DNA from 2 places in the Paraburkholderia sp. MM5482-R2 genome. Region 1 is predicted to be linked to the other one. Evidence: riboswitches for the same ligand, from Rfam matches in the RefSeq annotation. Region 1 holds a riboswitch; the other holds the start of a gene.

The links. Region 1 has a riboswitch for cobalamin ahead of OKW37_RS07985 (TonB-dependent receptor domain-containing protein). Riboswitches for the same ligand answer to the same signal wherever they lie in the genome.
Region 2: it holds a riboswitch for cobalamin, as region 1 does, so the genes downstream of both, cobW (cobalamin biosynthesis protein CobW) here and OKW37_RS07985 (TonB-dependent receptor domain-containing protein) in region 1, are expected to answer to the same signal.

What each region holds. Positions count from the first base shown of each region.
Region 1 covers NZ_JBNDLP010000002.1:1,067,901-1,071,490, forward strand. The annotation lists gene OKW37_RS07965 (EVE domain-containing protein) at 204-662, opposite strand; RNA gene ssrS (6S RNA) at 804-985, opposite strand; gene OKW37_RS07975 (cell division protein ZapA) at 1,052-1,366, opposite strand; gene OKW37_RS07980 (ATPase) at 1,363-1,722, opposite strand; cobalamin riboswitch at 1,943-2,207, shown strand; gene OKW37_RS07985 (TonB-dependent receptor domain-containing protein) at 2,299-3,590, shown strand, end outside.
Region 2 covers NZ_JBNDLP010000003.1:1,914,972-1,918,561, forward strand. The annotation lists gene cobN (cobaltochelatase subunit CobN) at 1-762, opposite strand, end outside; gene cobW (cobalamin biosynthesis protein CobW) at 777-1,868, opposite strand; cobalamin riboswitch at 2,071-2,348, opposite strand; cobalamin riboswitch at 2,429-2,688, shown strand; partial or broken gene cobA (uroporphyrinogen-III C-methyltransferase) at 2,884-3,590, shown strand, end outside.

The DNA.
Region 1 (3,590 bases):
AGCGCCGGGTGGTGGCGCGCGGTTTGACGGATGCGCTGGCGAATGCATCGGCTTGCCGTCGAGCGGCCGGTTCGAGTTCACGCTTTCGTCGACCGATTAGGCGCGTTTTACCGACGCTTGGTTCCCCAATTAGTGCTTCGCCGCCGCATCGGAAACGATGACCTGGATGCGATCACGACAGGTGCCGCGTCGCGCGTTCGCCCTTAAACCAGCTGTTTAGTGATGAAGCGCCATTCGGCTTCGGTCACCGGCGTGATCGACAGGCGGTTGCCTTTGGCGAGCACGCGCATGTCCTGCAATTCGGCATGCTCGCGCAGCGCGGCAAGCGGAATCAGCGCGATTTTCTTCTTGAACACGACGTCGACGAGCATCCAGCGCGGCGTTTCCGGCGACGATTTCGCGTCGTAGTACGAGCTCTTTTTATCGAACTGCGTAGGGTCCGGATACGCGGTCGACGAGACCTCCGCGATGCCCGCGATGCCGGGCTCCGGACAGCTCGAATGATAGAAGAGCACGCCGTCGCCGACCTGCATCACGTCGCGCATGAAGTTGCGCGCCTGATAGTTGCGTACGCCGGTCCACGGCAAGGTGCGATGAGGTGCGTTGGCGAGGTCGTCGATGCTTGCTTCGTCCGGTTCGGACTTCATCAGCCAGTAGCGCATGAATCGGAGTGAGCGTGTGAGATTGAACGAAGCGCAACAACAGCAGGCGCGTACGGAAAAGCCCCTGAAAAAGGCGCTCAAACGAAAAAACGACGGCCAAAGAAAAACGGCATCGAACCGAAGTCCGATGCCGTTCCAGATAAGGTCCCCGCCTTAGCCGCTAGGCCGGCATCCTGAACCGAGGGTTCAGAATTGGTCGCAGTTAGCAACACTTCGGGTACATCAGACTGAGTGACGCGCACACCCGTGCTACAAATTTCCGCAACCGTGCACATGGCATTGGTTCAAGGAATGTATGACCTTGGCGAACCAGGCAGGGAAGCTAAACCGATGAAGCTACAACCCAAACCGTTCAACACGTGACCGATTCGAAACCGGCCCACTACTGCTTACTGCAAGCTGTACTGCTCGATCACAGTACCTAGCTGTTCGTTCATTTGCTGCATTGTACGCCGGATTTCTTCAGCGGGAAATGCTTCTCCGTGTCGCACGCTGCTTTGCAGCTTAAGCAGTTCCGATGCCAGCGACAGCGCAGCCATCACCGCGATGCGATCGGTGCCGCGCACGTTGCTGCCGCTGCGGATTTTCTTCATCTCGGCGTCGACGCGCGCGACCGCCTCGAGCAGCGCGCCTTCCGTTTCCGGCGAGCAGGCGAGACGATAGGGTACTTCGAGAATCGATACTTCGATCTGCTTGGTGGTCATGCGCTTTCTCCGTGTCGGCTCACGTCGCTTTCCGCTTCCTCGTGTCCGGGCTGGGCGGACTCGAGCAGATCGAGCTGGTTATCCGGTTCGCTGCTCGCGCGTGCGCGCGGCAATTTTTCGAGAATCGCATTCAGGCGCACCTGAGCGTCGTCGATCTTGGCGGACAGCGCGTCGCGTTCCGCCTGCAGTGCGTCGCGCTCTTCGCGCAATTGCGCGAGTTCCGCATGCGTGGCTTGCACTTCGGCACGCGTTTGCGCGAGCTGCTCTTCGAGCGCGAGCCGCGCTTCGTTGTGGCGCTGGCTGATCGCAATCAGCTTGCCGATGTTCTGGGAGAGTGATTCGAGTTCGGTGAGCATGTGCTGCGTCCTCTAAAGACATCGCATTTTAGCGCGGAATATTACAGGTTCCGACAATTGTCTCGTTTCGAGACGTAACAGCATCGCTACGTGCAGGTTCGTTGCGTGTCGGGTCGTCGACCATAAGGTAAAAAACCGGTAATCCATCGGACAATAACCTGCATTCAACAGAACCGATTGCGCTCCGGTTGACCTTTCTTGACGCCCCGCGAGGCCGCTCGTAAACTTCCCGCACTCTGGTGCCCGCGCGCGCTTCTCGGCGCGCGCAGTTAAACGGGAAGCAGGACGCGCGCGGTGCCAAAACCGGATGCGCGAACCTGCGCTGCCCCCGCAACGGTAAGCGACCGCATGTGATGTGCTCATGCAGGTCGGTCCTGATCGCAAGGTTGGAAGTTCAACGTGCGAGTGTGCCACTGCGCGTCACGCGTGGGAAGGCGGGATCGATGTGTCGTAGCCCGGATACCGGCCAGAAAAGAGGGACGTCCCCCCGCGAAAACGCTAAACAAGGGGGCGCCTCGTGACGCGTCGGCCTGCGGGGAAGCAGGCCGCGCACGCTATCCACAGGAATGTCATCCCATGCTGTCCCCCATCGCCCGCGCAACGCTGCTCGGGTTCGCGAGCCTGCCGCTCGTCGTGCATGCGCAAAGCGCCGAGCCCGCGTCCGCGTCTGCGACGCCGTATTCGTCTTCATCGTCCGCCACGGATGCTACCGCCGCAAACGCTGCAATCGCTGCCAATGCCGCCTCCACCGATGCGCCGGGCAGCGTGCTGTCGCCGATCGTCGTGACCGCGCAACGCGGACCGCAAGCGTTGCGCGATGCGATCCCGCAGACTACGCAGTTCGATCAGCAGGACATCGCCGACACGACCGCGACCGATCTGCCCGGCCTGCTGCAACTCGCGCCAGGCGCGCAAATCTCGCGCACGGGTGGCCCCGGTTCGACCGCGAGCCTCTTTCTGCGCGGCGCATCGTCGACGCAATCGCTGCTGCTGATCGACGGCGTGCGCGTCGATTCGGTGAGTCTCGGCTCAGCTCAACTCGCGCAGATTCCGCTCGATCAGGTCGATCACGTCGAAGTGGTGAACGGCAACGTGTCGGCGTTGTATGGCTCGGGCGCGATCGGGGGCGTCGTGCAGGTGTTCACGAAAGACGGCGGCGATCATCCGCCGCGTTTCAATTTTTCGGTCGGCTACGGCAGCTATCACACGCAGACGCAAACGGCCGGCGTGAACGGCGCGCTCGATCAGGACGGCCGCACGACCATCAACATCTCGCTCGCGCGCACGAAGGACGACGGCTTTTCGTCGCTCAATCCGCTCGAGGCGCCGAACGCGAATCCGAACGCAAACGGCAATCTGAACGAGAGCATCAGCGCGTCGCTGCGTCACAAGTTCACCGACAGCTGGGACGCGGGCGTCAGCTATTTCCAGTCGAACAACGACAACAGCTACGACAATGCGTACGGCGAGCCCACCGATCTGAACAATCTCTATAGCAAGGTGCGTCAGGTGTCGGTATTCGCGAACGGCAAGCTGACCGACTGGTGGACCACCCACGTCACGCTCGCCGAGGGCGACGACCGCAGCGTGTCGAACACCAATGGCATCTACAACGGCCGCTTCGATACCGACAATCGCCAGTACACGTGGCAGAACGATTTCGCGCTCGCCGCGAACCAGAAGCTGCAACTCGGCTACGAGCATCTCGACCAGACGCTCGACTCCGACACGTTCGCCGCGCCCGACCGTCACGTCGATTCGGTCTTCGCGGGCTACAGCGCGCGCTTCGGCCGCAACCAGATTCAGGCCAACGTGCGACGCGACCAGTACTCCGATTTCGGTGGAGCGAACAGTTACTATCTCGGCTA
Region 2 (3,590 bases), on a different contig from region 1:
CGACTGCACGACATCGCGGCTCACCGCATCCTTCAGCGACGTGATCGCGAGCGGCAGCGGATTGAGCCCTTGCGCTTCGAGCGCGTCGATCAACGCATCGAACACCGCGGTATTGGCGGCCTGCAGATGCGCCTTGTAGAACAGAATCGCGACGACCGGCGCGTCTTGCCGCCAACGCGCCTGCCAGTCGGCGACGATGGGGGTATCACGCTCGGGGTGATACAGCGACGCGGCCGGCAACGCGCGCGGCGGATCGGGTTCGCGCCCCCAGTCGAGCGCGCGATACGCGATGCAGCGCAAAAACGCCTCGGCGTTCTGCGGACCGCCCTCGCGCAGATAGCGCCACAGCTGCTGACACAACTCGGCGCTCGCGGTGCTGCGCGCGAGCAGGTTCGGGTCTTCCTGCAGATCGCCGGAAAACATCGCGAGTGTTTGCTGTTTGCGCTGCGCGAGCGCGACCACCTGCTCGATGCCGTACGGCCAATACGTTTCGCCGCCGAGATGATCGACGACGACCACGCGCGCATGCTGCAACACGTCGTCCAGATAGAAATCGACCGAGGCAGGCTGACGCAGATACGTGACGTTCGCGAGCCGCACGCTCGGAAAGCCGTCGCCGAGACGCGGCACTACGCTCGCGAGCAGCGACAGCGTGGTGTCGGCGGAACTGAGCACGACGATCTCGGCGGGCTGCTGATCGATGCGGATCACGCCCTGCGTATCGTCGACGAAGCCGCCCGGCGTCGTGCGCAGCAGATGCATGCTGGGGCGCCCGTTTATGCCGTCGCGTTCGACGTCGCGCCGAGCGCCGCGTCGAACGCCTGTTGCAGCGCGTGCTGGTCGAGGTCTGCGCCGATCAGCACGAAGCGGCTCAACGCGCCGTCGCCATTTTCACCCGCTTGCCAGCGCCGGTCGAAGTAGCTGTCGAAGCGCCGGCCCACGCCCTGGATCACGAGACGCATCGCCGCGCCCTGCAGTGCCGCGAAGCCTTTGACACGGTAAATCGTGTGGGTTTCGACGAGCGCCTGCAAGGCGGCGAGCGCCGCGTCGCGCGACGGTACGGATGCCTGCACGACGACCGAATCGAATTCATCGTGGTGATGATCGGGGTCGTCGGCGGAACCGTGGTGGTCATGACGCAGGTGGATCGTCTCTTCCGACGCCGCTTCGAGGCCCAGCAGCGTATGCAGGTCGAGCCGCCCCTGCTGAGCGCGCACGATCTTCACCTGCGGCGGAATCTCCGCGCGGATCGCGGCTTCGACCTCGTGCTGCCGCGCGTCGTCGATCAGATCGGTCTTGTTCAGAATCACCAGGTCGGCCGCCGACAATTGGTTTTCGAACAGTTCATGCAGCGGCGACTCGTGATCGAGATTCGGATCGGCCTTGCGCTGCGCATCGACGGCGAGCGGGTTATCGGCGAACTGGCCGCTCGCGGCGGCCGGGCCGTCCACCACCGTCACCACCGCGTCGACCGTGAAGCCATTGCGGATCTGCGGCCAGTTGAACGCCTGCACGAGCGGCTTCGGCAACGCGAGCCCCGACGTTTCGATCAGCACGTGATCGAGTTCATCGCGGCGCTCCGCGAGCTTTTCCATCACCGGGAAAAATTCTTCCTGCACGGTGCAGCACAAACAACCGTTCGCGAGTTCATACAATTGCCCTTCGGTCTCGACGCCGTTTTCATCGCAACCGATGCCGCAGCCCCTGAGGATTTCGCCGTCGATGCCGAGCTCGCCGAACTCGTTGACGATCACCGCGATGCGCTTGCCGCCCGCATGCTGAAGAATGTGCCGCAGCAGCGTGGTTTTGCCGCTGCCGAGAAAGCCCGTGACGATCGTGACGGGGATCTTGCGCAATTGAGTTTGCATCGTGAGGTCCATCCCTTGGCGTTGATCGGTATGCCGGAAAGTCCGCGCGTGGGTCCGCGTCGGCTGGCGAATGGAGCGAATGAAGCACGCGCAGCAGTACCAGCGATCACCAGACACGGGGACGAACGACGGCATTGCCGCGACAACGGAAATACAGAAAGCGGAACTGAGGTCATGAACGCGCCGCCGCATCCCCGCGGCGGTCGTTCTGCTTCTTTGGGCCGGTATCCGGGCTGGCGAAAGCGCCGCTTCCCCTTCCCGGCCGAGTGGTTTCTCGTCCAGTGGTGAAATGTCCACGCGAGCTTGCGCGAGGACATCGAAGCCGGCACTGCGGTGCCCGGCTATCAAGCCGGAACCGCTTTTCGCTTACCGTTGCGGGGACAGCACAGGTTAGCCGCTCCAGAGCAGGTGGCTCCCTGTTTCCCGTTTAACTGCATGCGCACGAGCGCGCATGCGAGCACCCAAAGTGCGTGCGAGTGTAGGCCCGCGGCGTTGCGCAGTCAAGCAACGCACCGAGCCGGAAAGCGCCGCCGAGGCTTATCCGGCAAGGCGCCATGTGCTATCGTATGCGCGCGTTTGGTGCCCGCACATGCGCTCGCGTGTGCAGTTAAACGGGAAACAGGCAGCGCCTCGCGCGTTCAACCTGTGCTGTCCCCGCAACGGTAAGCGACCTGCGGCGCGCGATTCGATTCGCCTTCGATTCCGCCGTGCCGCGCATGCGTTTTTTGATGCCACTGTCCCGCGAATCCACAAACCGGGACGGGAAGGCGAAGCGCATGAGGCCGCCAGCCCGGATACCGGCCAGACGCGGAGGCGGTGCCGCATTGCATCCGTGCATCACGCGGCGCCGCCGGCCGCCGGAATCCGCGGGGAACGGATGTGAAGGCGTAGCAGCGCGGCATCGCGCGTGCCCGGATTCGCAGTTCCGCATGACCTCTATATTCACCGCCGCGCGCGCTGTCGCACGCCGCGTCTCTTCTTCCATCACCGCATGGCGCGCGCCATGCACGCCGCGATGACGCGCGCCTGGCTGATCGGCGCCGGTCCCGGCGACGTCGAACTGATCACGCTGAAGGCCACCCGTGCGCTCGCGCAGGCCGATGTCGTGCTCGTCGACGATCTGGTGAATCCCGACGTGCTGCAGTTCGCGCGCACCGACGCGCAAGTCGTGTACGTCGGCAAGCGCGGCGGCCATCCGTCGACGCCGCAAGCCGACATCGTCGCGCAAATGCTCGGGCATCTGCGCGCGGGGCGCAGCGTCGCGCGGCTCAAGGGCGGCGATCCGTTCGTGTTCGGCCGCGGCGGCGAAGAGTTGCAGGCGCTGCAGGCCGCGGGTATCGAAGTCGACGTGATCAACGGCATCACGGCTGGCATCGCGGCGCCCGCGGCGCTCGGTATCGCGGTCACGCATCGTGATCACGCGCAGGGCGTCGTGTTCGTCACCGGCCACGGCGCCGGCGGCAGTGGCGAACCGGACTGGGCCGCGCTCGCCGCGACGCGCATGACGCTGGTGATCTATATGGGCATGCGCCGGCTCGGCGAGATCGCCCGCGCATTGCTCGCGGCCGGCATGTCCGCCGACACGCCGTGCGCGGCGATCGAGTCGGCGACGCGGCCTGAGCAGCGTCATGTGCTCGCGCCGCTTCGCGAGTTCGCCGAGGCGGTGGCGCGTGCGGGGCTCGGCTCGCCGGCGATCGTCGTGATCGGCGGTGTGGCGTCGCT